Regions from separate parts of the Paenibacillus sp. EB106-04-04-XG159 genome, predicted to be linked through region 2. Evidence: a T-box and tRNA genes for the amino acid it is inferred to sense, from the RefSeq annotation. Region 2 holds a T-box; the other holds one or more tRNA genes.

Region 1 (16,039 bases), on a different contig from region 2:
CTAACCAGCAAGCTCAGGGCGCACCGCAACAGTTGTATTCTAATCCGTTAGCGCAGCAGTCCGGTGTGCAGCAAGAAGAAGTTGTAGCAGTAAGAAAAAATGGTGACGGAGATATTGTGGAGCTGAAGTTGACTTCAGGGCGAGTCGTTGATTATAAGACCGCTCAGACAATGGTAAAGAACAATGAAATTCAACATCTGAACGTATTCCGAGGCCGTGATCATGAAGAGCATCTCCGCTCTGATGCGGATGGACGCAAGGATAACAATCTAGACAATCTGCCACTCTTTTAGGCATTTCTCACCTTAACCCAAGAGCAATCTTGGGTTATTTTGATGTGCGCAAGCTCTGTACTAGAGTCATTACACAAGCACAAAGTCCCATTCCGAATCGAATGAGACTTTGTGTTTACTTTATCACTTAACTATACTGCTACAGCTTCTTTTCCATTCGCACATGCAAAATACCCGCATCGTAAAACGGCTCCTCAGATACCGTCACATAGCCGAGCGATTGGTAAAAGCCTTCCGCATGGCACTGTCCATCCAGCATACTTTTCTCCATACCGTGAGAACGAGCGATCTGCTCTAGACCGATCATTAGCGATCTGCCAATTCCTTTGCCGCGGAATGGTTGACGTACCGCAACACGCTGCATCTTCGCTGTGCTCTCGTCCAACATCTTAATTCTGCCTGTCGCCGCGTACTCTCCATCTTCCATTAACAGAACGTGAATAGCAGGAGCATCGAGTGTATCATATTCGTCACACTCCTCTTCCATCGGGACATTCTGTTCTTTCACGAACACCTCGGTACGAATCGCTATACACTGCTGCAATTGTTCTTCCGTCTTCACTTCAATGAGTTCTGCTGCCATACGTGTTCGGCACCTCCCAGTATTAAACGAACTTATATTATACAAAAATTTGAATATCATGTATAGTTAGATTATCCAACATTGTCCAGATACCACGACAAGATTACAACCTGAAGCGCTAATAACATTTCCTCAGGAGGAATCACTTCCATGGACCCGATCACAGCAACTATTATAGCTGTCGTCATTATGGTTATCGGCATGGTCGCCCTGCTGCTAGTTGTGACGAGAAAAGCATATCATCACAAGTGGGATACGGATGATAATACCGGATATCCACCGCCAGCGGAGTCTGAACAGCAAGAGAACACTCGTACATAAGTGTTTTCGCATCGCTGCACCTAACAACACAACCCCGCTGCTTCATCACTGAAGCGCGGGGTTGTTTTAGTGCTGCTTATTTTCGATATATACTGTCTGGTATTGTGTTGCTCTCGTATACATTTTGGATAACTCTTGGATTCCTATTATAGTCTGTAACCTGGCTTGTTCTTATCTGCGCTCCCCCTGATGGAGCACACCCCAATATTAAAACTGCAACCATAACTAGCATTAACAACACGCACAAGCCGCATCGAGTTCGAGACAAACTAGAACCTCCGCTCATTTTCAAGGATATTGTTCTATTGTCTCCGCAAGCTGGTTCAATTAAACGTTCCGATATACATGAAGTTATGATTCTGTCCTATCCATTATTGAGGCTTATGATCCTCGCTAACGGTACGCAGCCATACAAACTCTTCATCATATTTGATACTGTCACTAGTAATAAACTGAAACAACTTCCAACAAATAACGGCTACCATAGAGAATAAGCCTAGCAGCCATACGAACAATATAGCCCCTCCCGCCATCTCTCTGCCCCTTTCACATGTCGAGTCATCCAACAGGCATATCCGCCTGCTATTCACCTATTTCAACATATGAAAAATGATCTTGGTTTAGAAGCGATAGAAGCTAGCTGCAACAGTGATTAGATAACTTAGAATAAACAAATAAAAAAGGAACTTCCCTTTCGTAGAATAATCTACTTAGGAACAGTTCCTTCTCCTAATGATCTGTAGTGGGCTCGAACCACTGACCCCTACCCTGTCAAGATAGTGCTCTCCCAGCTGAGCTAACAGATCACATGATTAGTGATATCTAAGAATATATCATAGGCATAATCATGTGTCAATGCACATATGAGCAGCTACAGCGTTAACGGCAGCTGCCAGTCAATCGGCTGCGCTCCCCATTTCTCCAGCTCTGCATTGATCTTAGAAAACGGCTTACTGCCAAAGAAGCCGCGATGCGCTGATAACGGGCTTGGATGCGGTGCTTGCACGATGGCATGACGCTTCTTATCGATCATCTTAGCCTTTGCTTGCGCATGGCTCCCCCACAGCACAAACACAATAGGCTGCTCACGTTCATTGAGCAGCTCAATAACTCGGTCCGTAAAATGCTCCCATCCTAATCCCTTATGTGAATTCGCCTGTCCCTCACGAACTGTCAGTACTGTGTTGAGCATCATCACACCTTGATTCGCCCATGAAGCTAGATAGCCGTGATTCGGCATCTTCGTACCGACATCCTCCGCACTCTCCTTCAGCATGTTCAACAATGAAGGCGGAATACGCAGCCCGGGAAGTACAGAGAAGCTGAGACCGTGCGCTTGATTCGGGCCATGATAGGGATCTTGTCCAACGATGACAACTTTCGTATTGGCGTACGAAGTTAATTGGAACGCTGTAAATATATGATCGAACGGAGGATAGACGGTATGCTGTTCATATTCCCGCTTGAGCTCTCCCCACATTTGCACGAAATAAGGCTTTTGCACCTCATCTTGCAATTTATCAGACCAATCATTTTCCACATTCCAACTCATCACAGCACACTCCTCTACTATGTTGAAGCTAGCGCAATTCCGCCAGCCAGTTCGTATTCTGATACATCCAGGAATAAAAAAACCCTTCCGCAGTGTGCGAAAGGAGTTTCGTTACATTTCATATCTTATGTATCGTTTCACAGAGTTGTAATCAATAAATGGTGCCGAGGACCGGGATCGAACCGGTACGGTAGTCACCTACCGCAGGATTTTAAGTCCTGTGCGTCTGCCAATTCCGCCACCCCGGCACAATAATCTCTGAAACTATGAAAAAGCATGAAATGGTGGGCCCTGAGGGACTCGAACCCCCGACCAATCGGTTATGAGCCGACCGCTCTAACCAACTGAGCTAAGGGCCCTCGCTATAGGGTCGTATAATAATTGGTTGCGGGGGCAGGATTTGAACCTACGACCTTCGGGTTATGAGCCCGACGAGCTACCGAACTGCTCCACCCCGCGTCATTCTCGCTCGACCTCGTTCATCGGCGACAAGTAATACTATACAACATCCGCACATGATCAGTCAAGAACTTTGCGAAAATAATTTCAAAACAACTTACTCACCTCCAAACAAACTATCTTACCCCGTTATCTCGCTCAATATGTTTACTCTCAGATCAGCAACAGGGTAAGACAGCAGTGTCGTACGGGTTGCACACTCATGGCACCATTATTGCATTCGTCAATCATGACGTCCACATCACTATCAAACATGAAAGATGCTGTACCTAATATGGATAATTAGTCACGCAAAAAACGAACTCCGTACTTCCCCTTCTTCGAACGAAATACTTCGATGTCTTGAGGCGTACCAAAGCCATACAGCCATGCATCATGCTCTAGCCGCTGCTGCAGTACTCTTGCCTGAAACTTGGAGTCATAAAGCTTTCCCCAATAAATCCAATACATCACTCATCCACCTGCTTTATCAATAGATTCATCTTTGTAATCTGTAATTTGCCCAGATCTGCAAATATCAATCGCATAGTTTAGCAAATGGCGGGACTGTCCCTGAAGAGTTATGCTAAGGAATAGACTTGTGGAATTGTGCGCTTGTATGGGAGCAATAGATGCGCTTTGACGGACAAAAGGGGCTGCCCCCAGTCATCTGCATGACTTCAGGACAACCCCTTCAGCTGAATCAGCCTACAGGTTTATTATAAACTCCGTCTTGTACCCCATTCTGATTGGCCTTAATCTGTTTCAAAGCCTCGTTACCCTGCTTCTCCCACTCAGCCAATGCATCCTTCACTGATTTCGTTCCGTTGATGACTTCCTGGAACTGCTGACGGCCGATATCTTGAACCTGCCAGTAGTTTCCGTACATCATTTCATCTTGCTTCGCATTAGCTGTCGATAGAGGTTTTACATTATAAAATGCTTGAATGTTGTAATCTGTTCCTTCTCTTGGCTTAATGAACGATTTACGTGACACCATCTCATAGCTGCTGCGGGAACGGACCTTAGCCCACTCCGGACTATGAATATACTTGATGAAATCCCATGCATCATCAGCATTCGGTGCGCTGTTGTTGATCGCGAAAATGTTGTTCAACTGAACACTTGCAGATACTCCAGGATTCTCAGCATGAGTTGGTACCGTCACAACATCATATTCGAATGGAGTAAAGTTCTTGATCTTGCTGGCATTGCGCATCGCATTATATACTTCGTTGTTCAAGTAGCTGAAATCTGTAAGCACCATTGCAACTTTGCCAGAGAGGAACATGTCGTAATCGAACATACCTGGTTCTTTATTACCCATATCCATCATCATACCATTATTTTGAGTCGGCACGATCTGATCCGTTCCCAGCTTCGCGACAGTGGTCCATACCTTCTCCCATTGCGGAGTATTGACGGTCATCTTCTCTGCATTATCATCAAACATGCGAAGATTCAATGGTTTAACATAGTTATTAATGATCGACCAGAACAGGTCTCCGCCTTGGTAGCGTTCAAAGGCAAAGCCGTACTTGCGATCCGCTCCTTCACCTTTAGAAACGTTGCGAGCAAGCGTAAAGATCTCATCCCAGCTCATACCATCTGTAGGAACCGGAACTCCCGCATCCTGGAACAGCTTCTTATTATATAGCAGTGCGCTTGAATAGAAGGTAGGTGTCAGACCGTACAGGTTGTTGTCACCCATCGCTTTCAACCCTTCGAATACAGCCGGTACGAAATCGCTTGTATCTATCTTCTCAGCTTGCAACTTTGTATCCAATTGCATCAGCAGCCCTTCACGAGCCAACTGTTGGAAATGTCCTGTATCCGTCACGATGATATCGACTGGGTTATCGCCAGTCATCAGCTTCTTCACCGCTTCCATACGATCGGGTTCCTTCATTCCGCCTTCTTGATTCATGTTGTCGAACTGCATCTGGCTGTAGTCAATCGCAGGTACGATATCAATTCGAACATTCTGATGCGTCATCTCATAGATATCTGTAAACTGCTGGCGGAAGTAAGAATCATCATAGCCTCCGTACATAATTCCAATTCGGAGAACGCGCTCTTCATTCTCCTTACTCTCTTTATTATTGCTGCAAGCAACGAGCATAGGAAAGATTAACGTTAAGACCAACGTAACACTAAGAAGCTTGCGGACCCACATTTGTTTCTTCATCTGGTTACCCCTCCAACTTATTTGGTGTTCGAATAATGATTTGTTCCCCATTGAATTCCATCGAGGCTTTGTCTTTAATGTCTAACGCTTCAAGGAACTCTCTAGGAACTTGCAAGCGGCCTGCGCGATCTACAACAACATAAGCCTCATGAACTTCCTGCAAACCTTTCTGCGGATTCGAGAAACCTTCGTTCCCCTCAGCATTCAAGTTAGGATTGCGCTTAATGAACTCTGTGCTCGTTAAGCCGTCTCGAATCGCTACGACCCGATCCACCTTGCTGGCAAGCGAGATATCATGGGTTACAATGACGATTGTTACTCCCAATTCGCGATTCATCGTTCTGAATATTTCCATGATGCGATCAGAAGTTTGCGTATCTACAGATCCTGTAGGTTCGTCAGCCAGCAGAATACGCGGGCGATTAGCGAGCGAGATCGCCAATGCTACACGCTGCTGTTCACCGCCAGACAGCTCAGTAAGCTTGTTATTGAGGCGGTGGCTTAGTCCAACCCACTCCAGCAATTGCTTTGCATATGCGCGATCCACCTTGCCGGACAGCATCATCGGGACTTCAACATTTTCAAGTGCAGACAGATACGGGAGAAGGTTGCGCGCGTTGTTCTGCCAGATGAAGCCTACTGTATCACGCTTGTATTTCACCAGCTGCTCATCCGTAATCTTCAACAGATCCCAATCTCCGACCTTCACAGTCCCGGCGGAAGGTCGATCCAATCCGCCAAGAATGTTCATAAATGTGGATTTCCCGCTGCCGCTGTTGCCAATAATGGCGATCATTTCGCCTTGATTGACGGTTAGATTCAAGCCCTGGAGCGCGACTACCTCGAGATCATTCGATTTGAATATTTTGACTAGTCCTTCACAATAGATCATGGCTTAACGCTCCTCTCCCATCTTCACAGCCTGATGCACACGCAGACGACGGATATGAATGAAGAGCATAGAAGCTCCCAACAGCATCATCACGCCGACTACAATATAGAGCTGCATCGTATCTTTCGCTTCGAAGACGATACGGAACGGCGGTACTTGCATCTTTGCATTTTCTGTAGCTTGCAGGAACGGCAGGAATAGACGGCTTGTGAATTTGCCGATGATGATGCCTAGACCAATCGATAAGCCTGCTGTAAATACTTGCTCCAGCAGAAGCATGCCTGTCAGCTGCTTGCGAGACAGCCCCATCGCGCGCAGTATACCGAATTGAACACCACGACGAGATAGATTGAAGAACCAATACAGCAAGTAGCCGATTAACGAAATAATAATCGAGATCAAGAAGCCCATGCTCAATATTCCGAATACACCGCCTCTTGTCGGATGCTTGCTCTGTGCCGCGAGTTCAGTTCGAACATCCTTAACCGACGCGATCTCGATTCCTGCTTTCTGCAGCTGCTCAATAGCTGGGGCAAGCTTCGCTCCATCCTCCATCTTAATCCATACTTCATATGGTGTGATCGGAACCTGATCATAGATATAATCTATATTCGTAATGAAGAACGGCGTTTGCTCTGGATACTGGCTAGGCCAATACGGCAGAATCGCCACGACCACGAAATCAAGCATTTGATCTTGAATCGAGATGCTGATTACATCATTTTGTTTCAGTTGATATTTCTCTGCAACATTGGACGGAATGATTACCGCTTGTTCCGTGTATTTACCCAATACATTCAGATATTCAAACGGATGCACAGGGAACAAGTCATTGCGGAACCATGCAACCTTGGCAAAGCCATCATTCTCAATGGCCATCAGCTTGCCCTGCCCAATTGAACGGCCGGATACAATGACATTAACCTTAGTCTGCAGCACACGTGTAGCTGCTTCCACACCTGGAAGCTCCTTGAATACCTCAAACGGAGGTTCATTGTAAACGATGTTCTTAATCTGCGGCGGTTTGCCGCCGCCACCTCCTCCGCCACCGCCTCCTGTAGGAGGTTTCTGGTTCGGATCCGCTTCAGCAGTCGATTCCCATACGGTCTGAATAATAACATCCGTACCATATTCATAAAGGGTACGCTCTGTTGAATTCAGATCGATTGTTCTTGCCGCTGAAGAATTATACACACCGAGACCTAGCGTAAGTATCAGTAGAATCATCAGCGGATAATAGGACTTCGCAGATCGGGACAGTTGGACCAGAGTAAGATACAACGGAGTTGGCAAATACTTGCCGCCTATCCATTGGAACAGCCTGAGCAGCCACGGGAAGATGCGCAGGAAGAACAACCCTGCCGCGAATATCGCCAGCGCTGGCACGAAGAACAAGAACGGCTGCACTTGCAGCTGGTCTGAACTCATTCCTGTCTGGAAGGACAGCATCTGCTGTTGATTGGATAAATAATATCCGTATCCAGCGATCCCAAGCAGCACAATATCCAGATACCACCGCTGCCAAGTTGGCTTCTTATCTTTGCGAGCCATCTTCTGTCTAAGACCAACGATGGACGATCGCGCAAACATGACTGCAGGTATGACACTAGACATCAGTGCAATCAATACAGCAGCAACTCCAAACAATATCGCATCCGTCGAGAAGCCGACTGGAATCGACTGGCGATTAACGAACTCCAGAAATCCATCCGCTGATCCAATCGATTTGGCCATAAACCAACCTATTAAAGGTGCCAGCAATAAGGCAATTCCGCCCAATATGAGACCTTCGATCAGATACATTAAACTGATCTGCTTGGTGCTCGCTCCGCGGCTGCGCAGCACTGAGATATCGCTCTGCTGCTTCTCCAGCGCTTGATTCGCATTCATGGCAATGAAGTAGAACACCATAGCTATCATAGGCGCCGCAAGTGTGAACAGCATCATCTGAAGCTGCACACTCTGAGTTCGGAACTCTTCAAGCAGATTCTTGAATGACAGTTCAACGTTAGTACCCTTCAGCTTCTGGTATAGATCAATTTCTAAACGATCCAGCGTGCTGTTAAGCGATGCCAGCTGACTCGTCTTGATCTCACGCAGGTCGAATGCATAGTACCAGCTGGATGAAAGCAATGGAACCTGATTATCCTTCAGCACGGTTTGATTAAGAGTGTTCTCCGTGACATACATCGTGTTCATCATCGTTTCAAATCCTTGGTACCAATAAGGATCCGTGTCCTGAACCGCTTCGAACGTTCCGACAATCTTTACGCGCAATGTCGCGTTGGAACCTCCATAAGTCGGATAATCGAGTTCATCTCCAACGTGAAGATCATTGCGATACATTGCTTCTTCCAACATAACGACTTCAATAACACCATCTGTAGCACCGTCTTTGAAAGCTCGACCATTCGTCCATTCGATCTTGTCTTCCAAGCCGGACATACTGGCGATAGACATCGTGCGCACACGGCTCGCATCAACCTTGGATGGATCTACAGGGATGACTTCGGTCGCGCGAAGTAACCGGGTGTTCGCAAATACTGACGCAGGGAACCCTATATTCTCCTTGACGTCTTCGCGTATGTATGTATTGACATCCTCTAACCCTTTAAGATCTGTTTTGTTGCCGCCAGTTGCTTGATACTTCATCAAGAGAGAGCCCGCTGGAAGACCCTCGCTGTTCTCCTGCAGCGACTTCGCTACAACGCGCTTAAGCGCGCCATCAGCATACATCGGAATGCTCACCGTAAAGGATACAGCGACGATTAGTCCGATTAGCGTGCTTAAGGTGAGCCAGCGGGTATTCCACATCTTTCGGAATAGGAATCGAATCAGTGGGATGCCCATTATCTACCCACTACTTTCTGTCCAGGTTCAAGTCCCTTTAGAATTTCGACATGTGTTGAAGTCTGTTGTCCTACTTCAACATCGACTTCCCGTTTGCCATTCTCGTCAACAACCTGAACATAAGTGCGGGAACCAATCGTTCTAAGTGCTGACAACGGTATCAGAGTGACGTCTTTTCTGCGCTGCACAATGATCTTGCCGCTGAGCGGAGTGCCGCGCTGCAAGCCTGACGGAATTTTCTCTACTTCTATTACTACATAATTCTCTAATCGTTCCTGCTGAACATTTCCACCCGGACCGCCATTGTTGTTCGGAACGGTTGCAGGCAAAGATTTAACCTTGCCCTTCAACGGAGTATCCACGTTATTAATTCTAACTTCCGCTTCCATACCAAGAGCAATCTTCTTCTGATCATCCTTGGACATATCAGCCGCAACTGTTAAGCGCCCTGTATCGGCAACAATAGCTACTGTCTCATATTCCTTGGTCATTTGACCCTTCTGCATGGATAGCGACATGATTGTGCCGTCAAATGGAGCCGTTAGTGTACCTTTCGCAATATCCTCTTCCAGATCAGTGATGGCTTGCCGTTTTTCTTCAAATGCGATTTGAGCCTCTTCAAATTGAACCGGATCCATCTCATCCTTCTGACGAAGGGTTTCCTTCATCTGAATCTCATCCTGACGGAGCTGCAATCGCTTATTGCGCAAATCCTTCTCCATTTCTTCGAGATCCAGCTCCGCAATAGCTTGACCCGCTTTCACGGTATCGCCATTGCTTACATAAACATCCTTAATTCGCTTGCTGCCAAGTGTAAAAAATAATGGCTCTTCTTGCTCAGACATGAGCTTACCGCCGAAAGAAACGGATGTCTCCAACGTGTCCTTCACTACATCGAGCTCAGGCTTCTTCGAAAGCGTCGGAGGCGTAATCACTGGCAGCACCTCTTCTACTTCTTCATCCGGAAGCAGTGAACATCCTGCAGTGAATAGAAGTGTGCCGCACATAAACGCAAGCATCGCTTTGCGCCACGGACGTTTCAAAGTAGATAGATGATTAGGAGACGAATCTTCCGTCGACCATTTCATAGACATGATCTGCTACCTCCAAAATTGTGGGATCGTGAGTGGCCATGCATATTGAGATATTTTCCGTGCGAATAATATGTTGAAACACACCCATGACCTGTGCCACCGTTTGGGTATCCAAATTCGCAGTTGGTTCATCAGCCAGCAGAAGAAGCGGTTTATGAGCTACTGCTTTCGCAATCGCGACACGCTGCTGCTCTCCTCCCGACATCTCTGAAGGCCGATGGTTCATTCGCTTGCCAAGGCCAACAAGCTCTAAGCAATGTCGGACGCGCTTATCCCATAAATGACGCGGTATCTTGGCCATTCTGAGCGAAAGCTCTACATTTTCATAAGCAGACAACATCGGCATCAACGCGTAGGCTTGAAATATAAACCCAATATCATATCGCCGCATAATAGTTCGCTTATCGTCATTCCATTCAGACAGCGTTTCTCCTCGAAACTGTATTTCCCCTTGCGTCGGCAGATCAAGCCCGCCCAACATGTTCAGAAGCGTCGTTTTGCCCGAACCTGACCGTCCTCGCAAGATGACGAGCTGGCCGGAACGAACCTCCATATTAATCCCTTTGAGAACATGCAAAGTATTGCCGCCTACTTCAAATTCTCGGGTGACTCCTTGCACTTCCAACAATGGCTTATTCGGATCGTATTCCTCTCGAGTCGGCCAATCGTGCTGTACATTGGCAGGATTAGATTGTGTTATGTATGGCGCATCTTCTTTTGATTCTGCTGTTGGGCGCTGCTCTTCTGCCGATTGAACTGGGCTTTCGTCTGCAGCCTTAGGCTGTTTCCTTAAGCGGAGTTTTTTTAACAATACTGGTGCCCCCTTCAACCTCTGACAAGTTCCTCCTAAATACTTCTACAGTATAAACGAATCAATTGTTTGAAAAGTTACAGTGTTTGTTACGTTTTGGCTTGGTTTTACATTTTTTCATAATAATTGGCCTAATATCTCTAATAACAGCTAAAAAAGGCAGCCCTCTCGGCTGCCCTTTGTATCACCATTTTCTTGTATTCAATCTGCTTGCTGCCGTGATAACACGTCTCCTAATTCCCTAAGTTATTAGCTTGATCCAGTACCTGCTGCAGCTGCTTCTCCAGCATCGGAAACACCTCAGGAATCGGCTTTCCCGCGATTAATTCATCCAGAGCTTGATTCATCAGTTCGTACATCTCTTTATAAATCGAATACGAAATATGATACTTATCGAGAGTTTGAGCTAATGAGTCGACTGCCTTAGGTTTCAACATTGTTAACACTTTAGCATATTCCTCGCTCACTTCATTTAAGTGCGTCATGCGTGTCGGCAATTGACCTTCTATCATCTTCGTCGAGGCCTTCGCCATTTCAGGACTATGAATGAACTTCATTAGCTCCCAAGCGGCATCTTTATGGTCTGAAGCTTGATTAATAGCAAATACAGCCCCCGTCGAAATATAAGCCGATTCTTGAGGATAACTAGGATCAACAGGCATCGTAACTATTCCCCAATCGAACGATTCTGAGCCCTTTTTCAGTATATTTGCATTCTCCAGCGTGTTGATCATCCGAGAATCTTCTATTAATATAGCTGCTTTCCCCTGCATAAAATCGGTGTCATAAACAGAATCATTGCTGCTTCCATCATTCTTATGATCCTCAAATCGTATCGCTCCGCTGCTAACGGCACTTGCTGTTATTTGAAATAATTCACGCCACGATTGCGTGTTGATCAGCACCTTCTCACCGCGCACATCGATCAACTGAAGATTAGAGCCTTGAATAATCGATGACATCAGCTCGCTTCGGTCGTGATACGGATTGGCAATACCATATACCTGACCCTCTTCTGACTCAATATTCACGAAGCGTTCTCCAAGCTGCAGCAGCTCTTTCCAGCTCATTCGATTCGTTGGAAGCTCAACCCCATATTTGTGAAATAAATCGGCATTATAAAACACTACTTTCGTGTTATAGGCCGGAGTAAGCCCATATAATCCTCCTCCGCCTTGTTCACGCAGCATATCGATCAGACCAGGCAGCATGTCATCGAGGTTATACCTTTCCTGCTTTATAATGGCGTCTATATCATACAGCCTGCCTAGCTCCGCCAGCCTCTGTATCATCGATAGATCAGTCATAATAATATCCGGCTGTTCTTGATCAATAAATTCAAGGAATCGTTCTTCCTCGTTATCTTCTTCTACAGAATCTCCACCGTTCATGAGCAGCGGATCCGTCTCGATCACTTCAATCTCAATCTCTGGATGCTCCATCGCAAAGTACCCGCCGTACTCCAGATAAAACTGATCTTTATCATGGTACATGACACGAAGCTTACTTAAGCTCTGATCAGATGATGGCTCCGATAGCGGATTACCAACCGTACAGCCACTCAACATAGTGACGGAAATACATGCAGCCAGCCATTTCAGCCATAGTCGTTTTTTCATACCATAAACCCCATTTCTCCCTTATGTTATCACATGGTACAGTGAGGGTCACGATATCATTTAATAAAAAAACAGCCCATCTCCTTTTACGAGATGAGCTGCTATGATGAAGCTAAGTCCTATTTGCCCCAAGTTGTCGGATCTTGACGCCAAGCTTTTAGCAGCTCCATATCTGCTTCTTGAACAACCCCCAGCTCTAATGCAACTTGCATCAGGGCAGTATAGTTGGACAACGTATGAAGCGGTATGTTAGCCTCGGCAAATGCTTCGATCGCTTTGTTCATCTGATAGCTGAAGATCGCCAATACCGCGAGCGGCTCAGCGCCTGCTTCACGAACAGCGAGCGCCGCTTTGAGAGAGCTGCCGCCTGTGGAGATCAAGTCTTCAATGACAACGACCTTCTGACCCGGACGAATGATGCCTTCGATCTGGTTCTGCTTGCCGTGACCTTTTGCTTTATCGCGAATGTAAGCCATTGGCAGACCAAGCTTGTCCGCAACCCATGCCGCGTGCGGAATTCCTGCAGTTGCTGTGCCTGCTATCACTTCCGCGTCAGGCGCAAGCTCGCGCACGAGAGATGCAAAGCCTTCCGCGATCGCATTGCGAATCTCTGGATAGGCCATCGTCAGACGATTGTCGCAGTAGATTGGAGACTTAATGCCGGACGTCCATGTAAATGGCTCATTTGGGCTAAGCGCCACCGCTTTAATGTTGAGCAGATGCTTTGCAATCGTCATTTCCAGGTTGTTCGTTGTCATATTAAACCAGCTCCTTCAAGATTGATTCTAATGCTTCACGCGGATTCGGCGCTGCGGTTATCGGTCGTCCGATGACCACATAGTCAGTTCCTTGATCAAATGCTTCCTTCGGCGTCATGACGCGCGCCTGATCTCCAAGAGCGCTGCCAGCAGGTCGGATACCAGGTGTAATCGTTTGAAACGCCTCGCCGCACGCACTCTTAATCTGCGTCACTTCCTGCGGTGAGGCCACGACGCCGTCCAGCCCAGCTTGTTTCGCCATAACTGCATAGCGTACGACGCAATCCGATACCTCGCCGGCAATGCCGATCTCTTCGTTCATGATGTGAGCGTTCGTGCTCGTCAGCTGCGTTACCGCGATGACAGCAGGCTTGCTTAACGAAGCGTCGCTTGCGAGCGCTTCTTCCACTCCAGCCATCGCGGCTTGCATCATCTGGACGCCCCCTGCCGCATGTACGTTGAACATATCGACACCGAGTTTCGTGATGCTGTTTGCGCCGCCCTTAACTGTGTTCGGAATATCATGCATCTTCACATCCAGAAACACTCGGTAACCGCGCGACTTCAATTCACGTACGAAGTCTGGTCCTGCCGCGTAGAACAGCTGCATGCCGACTTTCATATAACACGGGATGCCTTCCAGCTGTTGAATCAGGGATGTCGCCGCTTCAGCATTCGGATAATCCAACGCTACCATGATTCGTCCCGCCATCTGTTCTCTTGTTGTCATCGTCATTATTATTCAGCCTCCAATGTTTCAGATCGACATGCCGTCATGTTCTCTCCTAGCCGCTATTCACAATCCGAGGAGGCCTGTTAGGGGCCTCCTCGTTCAAGGAATTCGCGCTAATTCGAATTATGCGTTGATTCTCGGCATTGCAGTCGATGAGAAGTTGAGCTGCTCCAGCATTCCGAGAAGCGCGCGCACTGTATCCAGTGAAGTCATACATACGATACCGTTCTCTACCGCTTCACGGCGAATGCGGAATCCGTCGCGTTCCGGCGTCTTGCCCTTAGTTAATGTATTGATGACGAAGTGCGCTTCACCGTTGCGGATCAGATCCAGAATGTTCGGTGCGCCTTCGGACAGCTTATTGACACGCATGACGTTCAGGTCAGCCTCTTCCATCGCTGTCGCAGTTCCGCCTGTTGCGATAATCTTGTAGCCAAGCGCGCTGAAGCCCTTCATCAGCTCAACCGCTTCATCTTTATCCTTGTCAGCAACCGTGCACACGATCGCACCTGTCGCTGGAATCTTCATACCTGATCCGATCAAGCCCTTATAGAGCGCCTTCGCGTATTTCACGTCGCGGCCCATTACCTCGCCTGTCGATTTCATCTCAGGGCCGAGTGTAGGCTCTACGCGGCGCAGCTTCGCGAAGGAGAACACCGGAACCTTGACGGACACATAGTCAGCTTCAGGCCACAGACCATCGGTGTATCCAAGCTCAGCCAGCTTGCTGCCAAGAATGAGCTTCGTTGCCACATTCGCCATCGGAATGTTCGTCACCTTGCTCAAGAACGGCACTGTGCGTGAGGATCGCGGATTCACTTCGATTACATACACTTCGTCGTGGTAGATGACGAACTGGATGTTAACCAATCCGACAGTCTTTAGCTCTTTCGCGATTCGAATCGTGATATCGACAACCTGCTGCTTCAGCTCGTCTGACAGATGCTGCGGAGGGTATACCGCAATCGAGTCGCCGGAGTGAACGCCCGCGCGTTCGATATGTTCCATGATGCCTGGCACCAGCACTGTCTCGCCGTCGCAGATCGCATCTACTTCGACTTCTTTACCCAGCATGTAGCGGTCAATCAATACCGGATGGTCTGGATTAATCTTAACTGCCTGCTCCATGTAGCTGAGCAATTCGTCATCCGAGTACACGATTTCCATTGCGCGTCCACCAAGTACGTAGGACGGGCGAACGAGTACCGGGTAGCCAAGGCCTTGCGCTGTTTCAACTGCATCGTCCACAGATGTCACTGTCTTACCCTTCGGCTGTGCAATGTTCAAGCGTGACAGCAGAGCTTCGAATCGCTTGCGATCTTCCGCCTCATCGATGCTGTCCAGGCTAGTGCCGAGAATCCGCACACCCTCTTTAGCAAGCGGAGCCGCAAGGTTGATCGCTGTTTGTCCGCCGAACTGTACGATGACACCGACCGGCTTCTCCTGCTCGATGACGTTCATTACATCCTCGAAGAAGAGCGGCTCGAAGTACAAGCGGTCTGATGTGTTAAAGTCTGTTGATACCGTTTCAGGGTTGTTATTTATGATAACTGCTTCATATCCAGCGTTCTGGATCGCCCATACCGCATGAACAGTGGAGTAGTCGAATTCGATACCTTGACCGATCCGAATCGGACCGGAGCCGAGTACGAGCACTTTCTCCTTCGTGGAAGGCGCTACTTCATTCTCAGTTTCATAGGTTGAGTAGTAGTAAGGCGTTGTCGCTTCAAACTCTGCCGCACATGTGTCAACCATCTTGTATACTGGCACCAAACCTTGTGCTTTGCGCGCTGCGCGAATGTCCGCTTCCGTCGTCATCGCTCCGTCTGGGAATGCCGCACTGCGAATTTCTGCAATGGAGCGGTCTGTGAAGCCCATGCGCTTCGCTTCGTATAGTGTCTCTTCCG
Region 2 (16,039 bases):
ACAAGCATGATATGCATCGCCGCAGTGCGGACAGAACTTGGAGTTAGGTGACATCGGCTGACCGCAGCTATTGCAGGAAAGCGTGCTTGCGGCTGGCGCTTCGACCACCAAGGAGCTCCCGCAGCCCGAACAGAAACGGGCGTCCGAGTGGTTTGCTGTCTGACACTTGGCACAGATGCGCTGCTGACTGGAAGTAGTCATCTGGTTAGCCAATTGTGAGAACATGCCGCCGATCGGTTGCGCCATGCCGAAGCCCATTGCCGCGCCGATTCCTGCATCCATGATGGAAGAACCGGTGCCGGGGCTCTTCGCTGCTCCTTCGAGCGTGTCAAACGTCCGTTCCTGCTGATAGGTATAGCCGAGTATATCCATCTCCGCACGCTTAGCCAGTGCATCCTTCAACCGCATAGTGGCCGGGTCGTCGTCAGGAACGTTGATAGAGAGCACATTGAAGTTAAGGAGTCGAATGCCATACTCTGCGAATACAGGACCTACGCTTTCCTGCATATGCTTCGAGATATCTTCGACGTACGCATTAATGTCCAAGACGCTAATCTTTTTATGTACAAGGTAGCTTGATATGTACTTATTGATGTTCATCATAAGAATGCCGTTAAAGTATTTCCCTAACGTGTCATAATCAAATACACGAAGTGTGCCATTCAGCTTAATGAGAAACTGCCGCGCATTCTCGATCTGTACGCCATATTGCCCGAATCCTCTAACGGAGACGGGGAGCTGGTACTTAGGGTCCTGTAGTTGAATAGGGGATGGCGTACCCCATTTGATATCTAGAGAGTGTGCTTTATTAATGAACCAAACTTCAGCAGCAAATGGCGACTTGCCCCCAAACGGTAGATTAACGAAGGAGGACAGCAGCGGAATATTCTGAGTAGATAAGGTGTGTCGTCCAGCTCCGAACGAATCCAGCGCTTTACCGCCCTTAAAGAAGATCGCTTCTTGAGACTCGTTGACGATGAGCTGTGTCCATGTTGCAAGTTCCTCGCTTGGATATTTCCAGGCCAGAACACCTGCAGGGCCATTGAATTTGACGACATCTATGATTGCCATGCATATAACCCCTCTCACAATTCTATAAATTGCCTATCCAATATATTGTAATACGACCTAGGTCATATTTCGACTCAAATATGGAGTATTCGGGGAATATATTTTATATACTAACTCGAAGTATATTCCTATAAAAGGAAATAAATAAACATTTCGTATATGTTAGAATAAACAGTAAAGAATGGAGGAATTGATCACATGTCTAATCTGCCTAATTGTCCCAAATGCAACTCCGAATACACCTACGAAGATGGAAGCTTGTTGGTTTGCCCGGAATGTGCGCATGAGTGGAACCCGGAAACTGACAGCGGCCATCATGAAGATATCAAGGTTGTCAGAGACGCGAACGGCAACGTCTTGAATGACGGCGATACGGTAACGGTTATCAAAGATCTTAAAGTAAAGGGAAGCTCTTCAACCCTTAAGATAGGCACGAAGGTGAGAAATATCCGCTTGGTTGATGGAGATCACGATATTGATTGCAAGATTGATGGATTTGGAGCCATGAAGCTCAAGTCAGAATTTGTGAAAAAGGTATAGGCATCGCATTCAAACCCCTGAATCACAAGGTTAAAATAGATAAGAGGTTGTCCTAAAAGTCATTTTTCTCATGTCTTTTGGGACAACCCTTCTTTGTTTCTACACCAATAAGAAACCGCTCACCCAGTCGATGATACTGGATAAGCGGTTTTTTTATCCGATAGCACATACGGTGACAGCAAGGCCGTATGACCCGTCCTTGAACGGACACAGGGTCCGCTAGTATGGCGAATTAGCGGCGTTTGCTGCAAATAGCGGCTCGTGTGTCCGCTCCCGGCCCTTGTAGATAGCTATCGATTTTATCGAATAGCTACTTGATTGTTCCCGTGCCGTTGACCTTTACCTTTACATTTACCTTGATATCAGCATTAGATAAAACTTCACCCCAATCATCCTGAACTTTTTTCCATTGCGCATATTCATAGGCTCTCGCATACGGGCCAAGTCCGATCGGATCGATCTCCGCGTCTTGAAACTTCTTAATCAGTAGCTCAAATTTCTTCTGGAGCTCGTCTTGAATTTGTCGTTCCAACTCATGCATGCCTCTCTTGTAATCGTAGTCGAATAGGAACTCGTTCACGATAATTTTCATATTAACTCCTACATTGAATATAAACCTGCCATCCTCATAATCAGCCTTTGTCTTGACACTGATCTTATCTGGGAAGAAGCTCATTCTATTTTCGTGGAATAACCCCCCATTATGCTGATCTGGCAGAGTAATGGTAAACGTGAATAAGCCATCCGTTTCATGCTGTAAGATTCTTAAGAGCATGGTTTGATCATCATTGAGGGTCATTTTATATATACCCGATTCATCCAATAACGCTGTGCCCGTTACTTTAACATCACTGTCTCGTTTAAACTCAGTAATACTGGGAGTTACTCCTTTTTCCATATATTGACGACGAAGCTCTTGAAGTGATGTTTTAACGGTTATGTTTCGTTTATGGGAAGTATTAATCAGGTTCATCAAATATACAGGGAGACGCGGTTTGTCTTTAGGTTTAAGTGTGAAGATATCCGCAACGCGACCATCTACAAGGACAACACTAGTTAATGATGAGTTCTTTCCATCCCTATAAACGGTATCCAGGAGATTGAACCAATCCTCATGCTCAAACACTCGCTTGCCAATGAGTAAGACTTGAACCTTGCCTCGACTTGTCAAGGCTGTGATGGTGGCATCGAATTCTTGTCTTGATTGTCTGATCGAGATGGCCTTAACGACAGTCGTCTCTTCCTTCTCGATGGCTTCCTTCTGAAAGACTGGACTCGATGATGAAACAATAAGGTTGTTCTCATCATCAAGGTCTATTCCTAATAATAAGGAAAGTGATATGTTTTCAATGTCGATGCGATCTACACATCCAGAAAGGAGGAATAGTGACAACAGTAGACCATATAAGCAAACACGTTTCACTTGGATTCACTCCGTTGTAAGGAATTAAGCACACTTATATATAGGAAAAGCAGGATAGGAAATACATAGGCGGTCCCATTCCCTGCCTTACTAATGAACGTGATCACTTGTTCTGTCTGCTGCCATGAAGGATGAAGGAAGTAGATGAGTATGATGATCAGCAGCAACAATAGGGCACCGAAAGAACTAGAATCTTTTTTTCCAAGCAAATGAGCAGTGAAGAAAGCCATACCATGCATATATGGAATCCATGCAGTCGTAACCACGAACAAATATAGAGCCAAGAAAACCATGTCAAAGCGCTCGAGAAAGTGAAATTCGATATTTTTCAACAAGTTGAACACAGGCTGATTATAGGATGTGATCTCGTCAGGACTAAAAAAGGCAAAGCAAATCAAGGTGACTGCTAGATATAAGAAAAATGTAATGGTATTGGCAATGACGACTCCGCGAATAGCGAGATGCTTTTTCTGCAGAAAAGGGTATATGAAAAATATGACCTCGATGCCGAGGAAGGAAAAGGTGGCCGCTTGCGCTCCCTTAAATATAGGTCCCCAGCCTTCCTTGACGAATGGCAGCAGATTAATCCAGTGGCTGTCTTTCAAAGGAACCAGTAAGAATAAGAACACCGGAATAAACATATAAAAGACCAGCTCACAATACCGACCCAATATACGTATCCCTTTTCCAGCTATAAAAAACCCTGGGATTGCTAATAAGATCATAACCAGATAATCGGGAGTGAGAGGCAGAAACCATTGTTTAACGTATAGCATCGTCAATGTGAGTAAGCTATAGGTGAAAAATGCAAAGTAAAGGATATATGGAATGAGGAGAACCTTTCCGATAAACGTACCGAATAAGCGGATCGTCAGATCCGCTAATGTATCATCGGGATATCTTCTAAATATCAGCACGATGATGATACTGGCCGTTGCATTAATAACCCAGCCAAGGATAAGAGAGATCCAACCGTCTGTGCCAGCTTGTTCAGCCAGAACCTTAGGAAGAGAAAATATGCCGATCCCCACTTGGGTTCCGTGTATGATAAAGACAAATTGCATGAAAGTGATATCACTAAGTCCATATTTTTTCATGAGTTCTCTTCACCTCGCTGGCTGTTCTGTCTGACGGATTGCAGGTTGCCTTTACTTTCAGGTCGTTTGCTCATTGTAGATAGCTATCGATTTTATCGAATAGCTACTTGATTGTTCCCATACCGTTGATCGCTACCTTTACGTTTACATGGACATCTGCCTTAGATAAAGCCGCGCCCCAATCATCCTGCACTTTTTTCCATTGCACATATTCATAGGCTCTTGCAAACGGGCCAAGTCCAATCGGATCGATCTCCGCGGCTTGAATCTTCTTAATCAGCAACTCAAATTTCTTCTTGAGCTCGTCTTGAATTTGTTGTTCCAACTCATGAATGCCATTCTTGTCTTCAAAGTCGAATAGGCGCTCATTCACGATAATTTTCATCTTTACTCCAACATTGAATGTAAATCGGTCATCCACGTAATCTGTCTTTGTCTTGACACTGATCTTTTCAGGGTAGAAGCTTAATCTATTTTCGTGGAATAAACCCTTATTATGCTGATCTGGCAGAGTAAGGGTAAACGTGAACAAGCCATCCGTTTCATGCCGCAAGATTCGTAAGAGCATATTTTGATTAGGATTGAGGGTCATTTTATATATGCCCGATTCATCCAATAGTGCTGTGCCCGTTACTTTAACATCACTATCTGGCTTAAACGCAGTTATGCTGGGAGTTACCCCTTTTTCCATATATTGACGACGAAGCTTTTGAAGTGATGTATTAACGGTAATGTTTACTTTAAGGGAAGAATTAATTAGGTTCATCAAATATACAGGGAGACGCGGTTTGTCTTTAGGTTTAAGTGAGAAGATGTCCGCAACTCGACCATCTACCATGACAACAGTGGACAATGATGGATTCCTTCCATCCCTATAAATGGTATCCAGGAGATTGAACCAATCCTCATGCTCAAACACTCGCTTGCCAATGAGTATAACTTGTACCTTGCTTCGACTCGTCAAGGCTGTGATGGTGGAATCGAATTCTTGTCTTGATTGTCTGATCGAGATGGCCTTAACGACAGTCGTCTCTTGCTTCTCGATGGCTTCCTTATGAAAGACAGGACTCGATGATGAAATAATAAGGTTGTTCTCATCATCGAGGTCTATTCCTAATAACAAGGATAGTGATATATCTTCAATATCGATTCGATCTACACAGCCTGAAAGGAGGAATAGTGACAACAGTAGACTATATAAGCAAACACGCTTCACTGGGATTCACTCCGTTGTAAGGAATTAAGCACACTTATATATAGGTAAAGCAGGAGAGGAAATATATAGGAGATTCCATACCCTGATTTACTAATGAACGTGATCGCTTGTTCTGTCTGATGCCATGAAGGATGACGGAAGTAGATGAGTATGATGATCAGCAACAACAATAGAGCACCGAAAGAACTAGAATCTTTTTTCCCAAGCAAATGAGCAGTATTAATGGCCATTCCCATCATATATGGCATCCAAGAGGTCGTAACTACGAACAAATATATAGCCAAAAAAACCATGTCAAAACGCTCGAGAAAGTGGAATTCGATATTTTTCAACAAGTTGAACACGGGCTGATTATAGGATGTGATCTCGTCAGGACTAAAAAAGGCAAAGCAAATCAAGGTGACTGCCAGATATATGATAATTGTGATGGTATTGGCAATGACGACTCCGCGAATAGCGAGATGTTTTGTCTGCAGCAAAGGGTATATGAAAAATATGACCTCGAAGCCGAGGAAGGAATAGGTAGCCGCTTGCGCTCCTTTTAATATAGGTCCCCAACCTTCCTTGACGAACGGAAGCAGATTAATCCAGTGGCTGTCCTTCAAAGGAACCAGCAAGAATAAGAACATCAGGATGAACATGTAAAAAACCAGCTCACTATACCGACCTAATATACGAATCCCTTTTCCAGCTATAAAAAAACCAGGAATTGTCAATAAGGTCATGACCAGATAATCGGGAGTGAGAGGCAGAAACCATTGTTTAACGTATAGCATCGTCAATGTGAGTAAGTTATAGGTGAAAAATGAAAAGTAAAGGATAAATGGAATGAGGAGCACCTTTCCGATAAACTTACCGAATAAGCGGATCATTAGATCCGCTAGTGTATCATCGGGATATCTTCTAAATATCAGCACAATGATGATACCGGCAATTACGTTAATGAGCCAGCCAAGGACAAGGGAGATCCAGCCATCTGTACCAGCTTGTTCAGCTAGAAACTTGGGAAGAGCAAACATTCCAATTCCCACTTGGGTCCCGTGTATGATAAAGACAAATTGCATGAAAGTGATATCACTAAGCCCATATTTTTTCATGAGTTCTCTTCACCTCGCTGGCTGTTCTGACTGTTCTGTCTGACGGATTGCAGGTTGCCTTTACTTTCAGGACGTTTACTCATCTTCCATATAGGAAGACGAATAAATGCATCCTTCATATTAGCAATTCTCCACGGTGCCAAAGGGCTTCCATAAGGGGTTCCCAACGATTCAAGAGATACGAAATGTACAGTCAAGATGATTGCTCCCGTAACAATCCCCACAATTCCGAACATGGAAGCTAATATCATCATAGGGAACCGAAGCAGCCGAATTGCCGCACCCATATCATAGTTAGGAATAATAAAGGATGCGATCGCTGTAGTAGCAACGATAATGACCATAATATTGCTGACAAGTCCTGCTTGCACAGCAGCCTGACCGATAACGATACCTCCTACTATGCCGATGGTTTGACCGATGGCAGTAGGCAGTCGAATGCTCGCTTCTCTCATCATTTCGATCGTAATTTCCATTAGAATAGCCTCAAAGAATGGCGGGAATGGAACAACCGCTCTTGTCTGGGCAATCGATAGAATGAACTGCACCGGAATTACCTCATAATTGAATGAGATCAACGCAATATACGTTGCAGGCAAGAACAGAGCAACTCCTAGAGCAAAGAAACGGAGAATTCGAATAAATGAAGCAATGAGCCATCGGCTATTGTAATCATCCACACTTTGAAAGAAAGAGATAAAGCTTGCAGGAGCAACCATTACCGAGGGAGATCGGTCTACAACAACAATGAATTTGCCTTCCAGAATATTGGCTGCGGATGTGTCTGGTCTCTCTGTTAACAGGAGCTGAGGAAAAGGTGAATACGTATTATCCTCAATGAATTCCGCTAACTCGCCTGTATTGGTAATGGCATCTACATCAATTTGATTAATTCTCTTTTCAAGTTCCTCGAGTAGAGTTGGGTTAGCCACATCAGCCAAATATAATATCGAGACTTTTGTTTTACCGCGTCGGCCTACGGTAAGCTCTTTGATCTTGAGTTCTCGGTTAGGGATATATCTGCGAATCAGTGCGATATTTTGACTCCCTGATTCGACAAAGCCTAGATGAGCCCCGCGAAGAGATGCTTCAATCTTAGAGTCCTCGACGCTCCTCTGAGGACCTCCCTTCGTAGCATAGATACTGGCATGGGTCTGCCCATCGATAAATAGCACACTATCCCCTTGCAGAATGGCATCTTCAATCTGATTCCAATCCGATACGTCAAGAATGCTGCCCAGACTGACCTGGGGTGCTTGAATCTGCTGTTCTGATGTTCCGTGAATCAGTTCACGAAGGATGTTGTTGTTAATCGCTTGCTTATCGACCATGTTGTCCAAGTATACAAGCGATGCATGATTAGTTCCTGCTTGGTCGGCTTGGATCGGACGAATGACCAATTCTGGAGTTAGATCGAACAATTGCTTAAGGTGGATTAAATTAGCGGTAAGTTCGGAGCTAATAGGAACAGTCTGCTGAGAAGAGCTGCTGTTATTAGGTGCTTGATACTTTGTATTGCGTTCTCCCATCAATCGCTTTATTAACGAAAACATATGTAATCACCCTGTCCTGAGCTGTCTGTTAGATATTGAATGATACCATCAAGGTTTTCCAGAAAGGGGTGGAATAATACCTTTAATCAGTGGTTGCTCCGTTAGGGCGCTCAGTGGTATGCTGGGCGTTTTTTTGTTGCCTCATCATCTAGCTCGCTACTTAGAAAAATATGGCTTGATTGGTGAATGATCATATGTTACATTGTTATTAACCAATTGATAATATCAAAATGATAATAAGAGGTGCTTGCCATGGAACCACTTAATAAACAAGGGCTAACGGAAGCGGAATTCCTGAAGCAGTATGATGCAGGAGAGTATGAACGCCCCTCCGTTGCCACAGACATAGCGGTGTTCACTGTTTCTAGCGAGGAGGAAGACAACTATCGGAAGCTGCCGGAGAAGAGCTTGAAGCTGCTCATGATTAAGCGCGGCGAGCATCCCTACATCGGACAGTGGGCGCTTGCCGGAGGGTTCGTTAAACCCCACGAGACGACGGAGCAGGCTGCCCAGCGGGAGCTTGCGGAGGAGACCGGGGTTAGCGATGTATATCTGGAGCAGCTGTACACGTTCAGTGACCCTGGCCGCGACCCGAGAACGTGGGTCATCTCTTGCTCCTACTTGGCGCTGGTGGACAGCAGCAAGCTTACGATTCAGGCAGGCGATGATGCCTCTGACGTCGCATGGTTCGATGTCCAATATAAGCTCCTGCGAGAAGTGAAGGAGATGCTGCCAACGGGCAGTGTAAAGCAATCGAACTGGCTCTTAACCCTGTCCCACGGCGACATACGACTCGAAGCAGAGATCGTATGCACGAAGACGGCTGCTGAATTTGCTGTAACGACTGACTATTCCGTGGCGGCATCGAATCAGATTGCATTTGACCATGCCAAGATCATTGCCTATGCTATCGAACGACTGAGGGGCAAGGTGGAATACACGAATATTGCTTTCAATCTCATGCCCGCGCTGTTCACCTTAACGGAGCTTCAGAAGGTATACGAGATCCTATTGGATAAAGAGCTGTTGAAGGCGAACTTCAGACGCAAGATCGCGGAGCTCGTCATCGAGACAGATCAGTACACTCAGCATGCAGGGCATCGACCTTCGCGATTATTCAAACGGAACATGGAGGGATTAGGATGAATGACAGATGGAGCTGGAGAGGCTGGAATCTGTATGAAATGGTATGGTTAGCGCTGTTCTCCAGCGTAGCTATTGTATTGACGGTATTGACGAAGGACTCGCTGTTTGGATTCACGGTATTCTTCACAGGTGTGTGGTGCGTCATGCTGGCGGCTAAGGGTAACCTGATGACATATGTATTCGGTATGTATAATACATTCGGCTATGCCTATCTGTCGTATACGAACGGACTATTCGGAGAAGTGATGCTGAACCTGCTGTTCTTCGTTCCGATGAATGTGATCGGGTTCATCATGTGGAAGAAGCATCAACATGGCGGCAAGCTAGCAATGCGGCAAATGAACATCCGAGGCGTGCTTATGGTAATCATCGCGTGTGTGGTCGGCAGCGCAGGACTCGGCTTCGGGCTGTCCTTTATTCCAACTCAGAATTCACCGTACATTGATGCAACAACGACCATTCTCTCGATCATCGCTACGTTTCTAATGGTAAGACGATATAAGGAACAATGGTTGGTCTATATCATTCTGAATATATTTACCGTGCTGTTATGGATCATTCGAACGCTCGATGGCAGTCCGGACGGCATGCTGATGATCGTGATGTGGAGCGCCTACTTAATCAATGCGATCTACGGTTACTACAATTGGAGCAAGGGTGCTAGGGAGGCGGCGTTATGAAGACGTTAGGATTAACATTAGGAAAATTTGCTCCGCTTCATAAGGGCCATCAATTCATGATCGAGACGGCGCTGAAGGAAGTCGATGAACTGATTGTCGTCATTTATGATACAGAAGTAACCACAATTCCGCTTCAAATCCGGGCGAATTGGATTCGCGAGCTGTACCCGACGGCAAGAGTGATCGAGGCTTGGGACGGACCAGACGGTTACTCGAATGATAGGGAGCACGAGATTAGAGAAGAGCAATATATTCTTGGACTGCTAAATGGTGAGCAGGTCACACACTTCTACTCCAGCGAGTTCTATGGCGAGCATATGAGTCTAGCGTTAGGGGCGATAGATAGAAGAGTAGATGAACCGCGCGCGCAGGTGCCTATTTCTGCTACAATGATCCGTTCGAATCCCTATGAGCATCGGTCGTATATAAGCGATATTGTATACCGCGATCTCATTACGAAGGTGGTGTTCGTAGGGGCGATGTCCACCGGGAAGTCGACGATAACAGAAGCGCTGGCTGCGCGGTACGAGACAACCTTCGCTAGTGAGTATGGTCGGGATTACTGGACAGAGCATCAGGTGGATCGAAGAATTGGCCTAGCGGCATTCGACGAGATCGCAGTTGGGCATATCGAGCGGGAAGAGAAGGCGCTGCTTGAAGCGAATCGCTATCTGTTTGTCGATACGAATGCGATCACGACGTATATGTTTGCGCTTGATTATCATGGGCGGGCGCCGGAGCTGTTAACCCGATTGGCATTGGAAAATGCAAAGCGATACGACCTCTTCTTCCTATGTGATGACGATATTCCATATGACGACACATGGGATCGGAGCGGCGATCAGAAGCGCCACATATTCCATAAACAGATTATCTCGGATCTGAAGGAGCGGCGGATTCCATACATCACGCTGCGGGGCAGTCTGGAGGAACGCATGCGGAAGGTGGATGAAGTGCTGGCTGATTATACGCCTTACAGCAATTATTTTGGAAGTAATAGATAAGTAAAGGGAGGGATGCGGAATGTATCTCCTGCATGAATTGCAGCAAGATTACCAGCGGGGAATGAAGCTGAAGTTTTTGTTCTTCTGGGGGCATCGTCCATCCGCCGATGGGAGCATCACGAAGAGCTGCTTGAGCCAATGGTGGAAATGCCGATTCACCCTCGATGGAATCACATACAGCAGTGCGGAACAATATATGATGGCTGAGAAGGCAAGGCTGTTTCAGGATCATAACATATACAATCAGATTATAGCTTCCCATGATCCTAAGCGGGTTAAAGCCTTGGGGAGACAAGTGCGTGGATTCGATGCGGAGCTATGGGACCAGCACCGATATGATATTGTCGTACGCGGCAATTACGCGAAATTTTCACAAGATAAGCAGTTTAGAGACTTCTTATTAGGTACGAAGAATCGAGTGCTGGTAGAGGCGAGTCCAGTAGATCGGATATGGGGAATCGGAATGGCAGCGGACCATGAATCAATTGAGAATCCGATGCTGTGGAAGGGTCAGAATCTATTGGGATTCGCCTTAATGGATGCTAGGCAGATGCTGTTGGAAGCGGGGAGCGTCGAATAGATGCAACCGAGGCATGATTCGCGCATTTCAGAGGAAGATCGAAGCAACCGTGTAAGCAGCTAACTGCCTTTCATACCGTTAATGTGAAAGTATTGCTTTTGGAGGGAAGCTAACTGCAAAAGATACAGTTATTTATGGGTATCAAGGCGATGACTGCCTGTTGCCACCATTTTAACTGCAGAAAATGCAGTTATCCCCCCCTAATCCGTTATTTCGAGTAAAATTAACTGTACAAAGTGCATTAAGATAAAGCCGCTGATGGTTATTCCAACCCGTCAGCTTGTGAAGGAGCATGTCCGAGTGGGGAAGACCACTAGGGGATAGCTCCTTTGTGCCGTATCGTTATGACCTATTACAGGAGGCGCCCTGATGAATTCCATCTCGAAGGTAATTGAACAGTTCAAGCTCAATGTACTGCATATTGAAGGTGTGCCGGAGTCCTTCAGTTCAGAGGTGTATAAGCTAACCCTTATAAATCAAGAAACGGTGTACGCCAAGATTCCGTATAACAAGGACAAGCTCATTCGTGAATATCAGATGCTGAATCTGCTGCAAGAGGTCATCCCCGTTCCGAGAGTATTGGACATGTGGGATGGCGACGACACAACTACAGGCGCCTTGTTGCTGTCGGCGATTGAGGGTGTGCCATGTACAGGTGCCGTGGATCATAAGCTCGCATATCAGATCGGGATGTATCACGCCATACTTCATGAGGTCGCCATGCCGGGTTACGGCTCTTATACTGCTGAAGGTTACACCTTATTGGAGCCGAATGATTGGAGAACGTACATTCAAGATAAATTTGAAACATGGAAAGAACCGTGCAAGGAGATCCTGGATCCTGAATTGTACGAGAGATGCGTGGTTCATTTTGACGGCGTGTACAAGGCGCTGCCTGCACCTGACGGCCCTCGTGCCGTTCATATGGACTTTCGACTGGGCAATATTCTTGTGAACGATAACGGGGTCGCAGGGATTATTGATTACGAGAGCGCAAGGGGCGGATCAACGGAAATCGACTTTACGAAAGTCAATCGATACATATGGGAAGCGGACCCGAGCATGAGACTGCCTTATATTCAGGGATATGAGTCGATTCGTCCGATGGTTGAGCTGGAAGCGGTGCTGCCATTTTACAATTTCTATGATGCATTCGGTGCGGTGGATTGGTGTAAAAGGCGGGGGATCGAGAAGAATCAGGAGTTTCTTCAGGAAAGTGTGTCCACGCTGTGGAGAGCAGTTATGCCTAATGACATTGACTTTCGGAAATAATATGAGATATATTATCCAGTAATACAATTACGACAAAAGCGAAGAAGAGAAAGAGTACCATGGCGATGTCTTTCTACAGAGAGCCCCGGTTGGTGAAAAGGGGTAAAGAATAACCGTGGGAATATGGTCTCTGAGCTGCGCATCGAAGCCGCTATGCGGTTGTAGGCTGCGCCGGAACCTGCATCCGTTACTGTGCTAGGGTATAAACGCAAGCGCGTCGTACCTGAAGAGATGAATGCTGCAAGGCATTGATAAAGTTGGGTGGTACCGCGTGAGCACAGCTCTCGTCCCTTTGGGATGAGGGCTTTTTTTGTTTTTTCATAAAAAAAAGGAGGGCTTTACGATGGCGAATATTTTTATTGGCGGGGCATGGCCTTATGCAAACGGATCCTTACATCTAGGACGATTGGCAAGCTTACTTCCGGGAGATGTGCTGGCGCGATATTATCGGGCGAAAGGAGAGAAGGTGCTCTATGTATCGGGCAGCGACTGTCACGGTACGCCAGTTGCCGTGCAAGCAATTCAGGAGGGGGTTACTCCGGGTGATATCGCAGATCGATATCATCAGGAATTCTCCGAGTGCTTCGAGCGGTTGGGATTCACCTATGATCTGTACACACGCACGAATCAACCCTTTCATCACCAAGTCGTCCAGGAGTTGTTCCTGAATCTGCTAGACAATGGGCATTTGTACAAGAAAACAATACAGCAAACGTATTGCGAAACAGACGGAAGGTTCTTACCTGATCGATACGTTGAAGGCACCTGTCCGGTGTGCGGGAACCGTGCCCGCGGAGATCAATGCGATTATTGCTCGACGCTTCTCGACCCTGCGGACTTAACGGATAAGACTTGCAAGATATGCGGCAATCCGCCTGTTGAGCGTCCGACTGAGCATTATTACTTGGCGCTGTCTCGTTTCCAAGCTGAATTGACCGAATATGCAGAGAAGGCTCAGGGCTGGAGAGACAATGCGGTGCAGTTGACGGGGCGGTACTTGGAAGAAGGGCTCCAAGATCGCGCTGCGACGAGAGATCTGACATGGGGTGTCGATGTTCCGGTGGCAGGGTTCGAAGATAAGAAGATCTACGTATGGGTTGAGGCGGTTAGCGGGTATCTGTCGGCCAGTAAACAGTGGGCTGCTGAGACAGGTGGAAGCTGGGAGTCCTTCTGGGTGGATGAAGATGAACAACCGAAGCAGATCACAGCTTACTACGTGCACGGTAAGGACAACATACCATTTCATTCACTCATATGGCCTGCTGTGCTCTTGGGTGCAGGGGGGCTTCATCTGCCCGATCAGATCATTTCATGCGAATATGTGACCCTGGAAGGGAAGAAGATCTCCACAAGCCGCAATTGGGCGGTGTGGGTGCCAGACGTGCTGGCTCGTTATCATCCGGATTCGATTCGATACTTCCTGATCGCGAACGGTCCGGAGAAGCGGGATACCGACTTCTCTTGGAGAGAGTTTATCTATAGCCACAACGGGGAGCTGCTGGGCGCCTATGGGAACTTCGTGAACCGAACGCTGGCGTTCATCGAGAAGTCGTATGAGGGGCGTGTTCCCGAAGGCGATCTTAGCGAAGCGTGGAAAGAGGAGATCGAGAAGGTGTATGCAGAGTCAGGGGCGCTGATCGAAGGAGGACATCTGAAGGGAGCGATTGAGCACATATTTGCTTTTATTCGCCAAGCCAACAAATACTTTGACGAACAGCAGCCTTGGGTGCAGATTAAGGCGGATCGAGAAGCTTGCGGCGCTACTTTGTATACATGTGTGCAGATCATCGCGAATCTGGCTAACTTGCTGCAGCCGTTTGTTCCATTTTCCTGTGAGAAGATCAGAACATTCTTGACTCTTGACCAACCGGCTTGGAAGCTGGTTGCAGTTCCGGCTAATCGGCAGATCCAGAGCTTGGAGCTGCTGTTTGAGCGTATCGATGTAAGTCGGATTGAGGAAGAGACCAAACAGCTAGAGAAGCAAAGACGGCCATAGAATCGTTAGAGCGACCACCTAAAGCGGGGCCTAGATGGTGGTCGCTTTATACGCTGCAGGTGTCATTTTTAATTGTGGACAACCAGATCGAAGGTCTCGGCAGGGCGAATCTTAGTAAAATAGTAGTCCTCAGCTGGGTCCCACCTTACATGCCACGCCGCATCCTCACTGCCTTCTCGCAGGTTATGTCTCACATATCGGACTTCAGGCTTCACATTCACGAGGATGGAGAGATTAACGATGTCAGACAGATCGGGGAGGCCGCTGTAGATTCCGTCAAGAATGATCACCTTAGCGGGTAATTTGCTTACCCGATGAGCTGCAAGTCCATCCGATGCTTCCAGTGAATACGGATGATACTCCGCGATCCGGCCTGCTAGTAACGGCTCTATCACTTCACGGCGCACTCGCTGCCAATCGATGCACTGTCTGCATCTTTGCTCTGGAGTACAGATATCCCACTCGGCATCGGCGATCGTCGCAACGAAGAAGTCGTCACACGGTATGACGGTTGTCTCCACAGGTAAAGCGGAGGCCACTGCTGCAGCCAACGTCGATTTTCCTGCGCCGCTTCCTCCATCTAACGCCACAACCAATGTGTTAATAGTGTGACTGATGCGTTGGTTGATTTCGAGTATGATGTCCTGTACCGCTCCTTCTGCTGCAGGTGTCCGATGACCATGTTCTATAGGTTCCACATGTTTCACTCCTAGTTCATCAATAGATGGGCGAAGCAATCCACTAATCCCGTGCCGCCGCTAATAGACGAGCAGTTTACTGCGGATAATGGAGAATTTATAATAATAAGGTATGATGTCCACTATACAAATGTAGCATGACCTAGCGGATTCTGCAGTTATACGATGGATTGCGGCTAGTCTGAAACGGTCAACATAAGGAGTGATGGATGTGAGTGAGGCGAACACAAAGACTATTATTGATAAGTTAAGTTTGAATAAATATCCGACAAAGGCGATTCTGAACCTCCCTGACGATGTTCAAGACTTTGAAGGAATGGAATATGACGCATCTATTCAGAAAGAGAAGTATGACCTTATCTTTATGTTTATTTTTAGTCTAGAGGAATATGCGGAACGATTGCGATTCGTCGTGGATAACCAATTGCTCAAGGATAAGGGATATCTATTCTTTGCTTATCCGAAGAAAAATAATAAACAATATGAGCAGTACATCGACCGCGACAGCTTCTTCCCGAAGATACCGATCGATGATGACGGCTATGTGCTGGAGAGCAGCATTAAGTTTTCGCGAATGGTGAGCTTTAATGAAGTGTTTACGGTTATAGGGCTGAAGTGTGAGCCTAAGAAAGCGAAGAAAACGGCGAGCTCAAAGGCGAGCCAGTG

The links. The T-box of region 2 lies ahead of metG (methionine--tRNA ligase). A T-box ahead of a tRNA ligase gene usually reads a tRNA of that ligase, here a tRNA-Met.
Region 1: it encodes a tRNA-Met, which carries the amino acid that the T-box ahead of metG (methionine--tRNA ligase) is inferred to sense. The anticodon was not compared.

What each region holds. Positions count from the first base shown of each region.
Region 1 is NZ_JBYTDY010000002.1:307,469-323,507, reverse strand. Features, by position in the region: gene AC3WTP_RS03660 (DUF3892 domain-containing protein) at 66-293, shown strand; gene AC3WTP_RS03655 (GNAT family N-acetyltransferase) at 433-876, opposite strand; gene AC3WTP_RS03650 (hypothetical protein) at 1,027-1,197, shown strand; gene AC3WTP_RS03645 (hypothetical protein) at 1,569-1,730, opposite strand; tRNA gene AC3WTP_RS03640 (tRNA-Val) at 1,931-2,003, opposite strand; gene AC3WTP_RS03635 (uracil-DNA glycosylase) at 2,069-2,749, opposite strand; tRNA gene AC3WTP_RS03630 (tRNA-Leu) at 2,909-2,997, opposite strand; tRNA gene AC3WTP_RS03625 (tRNA-Ile) at 3,032-3,108, opposite strand; tRNA gene AC3WTP_RS03620 (tRNA-Met) at 3,132-3,208, opposite strand; gene AC3WTP_RS03615 (hypothetical protein) at 3,491-3,658, opposite strand; gene AC3WTP_RS03610 (ABC transporter substrate-binding protein) at 3,891-5,375, opposite strand; gene AC3WTP_RS03605 (ABC transporter ATP-binding protein) at 5,380-6,267, opposite strand; gene AC3WTP_RS03600 (ABC transporter permease) at 6,271-9,117, opposite strand; gene AC3WTP_RS03595 (efflux RND transporter periplasmic adaptor subunit) at 9,117-10,211, opposite strand; gene AC3WTP_RS03590 (ABC transporter ATP-binding protein) at 10,174-11,022, opposite strand; gene AC3WTP_RS03585 (ABC transporter substrate-binding protein) at 11,256-12,641, opposite strand; gene pyrE (orotate phosphoribosyltransferase) at 12,761-13,399, opposite strand; gene pyrF (orotidine-5'-phosphate decarboxylase) at 13,401-14,135, opposite strand; gene carB (carbamoyl-phosphate synthase large subunit) at 14,256-16,039, opposite strand, start outside.
Region 2 is NZ_JBYTDY010000001.1:143,918-159,956, forward strand. Features, by position in the region: gene AC3WTP_RS00665 (SPFH domain-containing protein) at 1-1,071, opposite strand, end outside; gene AC3WTP_RS00670 (zinc ribbon domain-containing protein YjdM) at 1,270-1,611, shown strand; gene AC3WTP_RS00675 (Ger(x)C family spore germination protein) at 1,922-3,034, opposite strand; gene AC3WTP_RS00680 (GerAB/ArcD/ProY family transporter) at 3,031-4,131, opposite strand; gene AC3WTP_RS00685 (Ger(x)C family spore germination protein) at 4,235-5,347, opposite strand; gene AC3WTP_RS00690 (GerAB/ArcD/ProY family transporter) at 5,344-6,444, opposite strand; gene AC3WTP_RS00695 (spore germination protein) at 6,441-7,997, opposite strand; gene AC3WTP_RS00700 (NUDIX hydrolase) at 8,250-9,143, shown strand; gene pnuC (nicotinamide riboside transporter PnuC) at 9,140-9,823, shown strand; gene AC3WTP_RS00710 (AAA family ATPase) at 9,820-10,827, shown strand; gene ybiA (riboflavin biosynthesis intermediates N-glycosidase) at 10,847-11,407, shown strand; gene AC3WTP_RS00720 (aminoglycoside phosphotransferase family protein) at 11,777-12,679, shown strand; T-box leader at 12,712-12,974, shown strand; gene metG (methionine--tRNA ligase) at 13,023-14,675, shown strand; gene AC3WTP_RS00730 (uridine kinase family protein) at 14,744-15,373, opposite strand; gene AC3WTP_RS00735 (YdeI/OmpD-associated family protein) at 15,585-16,039, shown strand, end outside.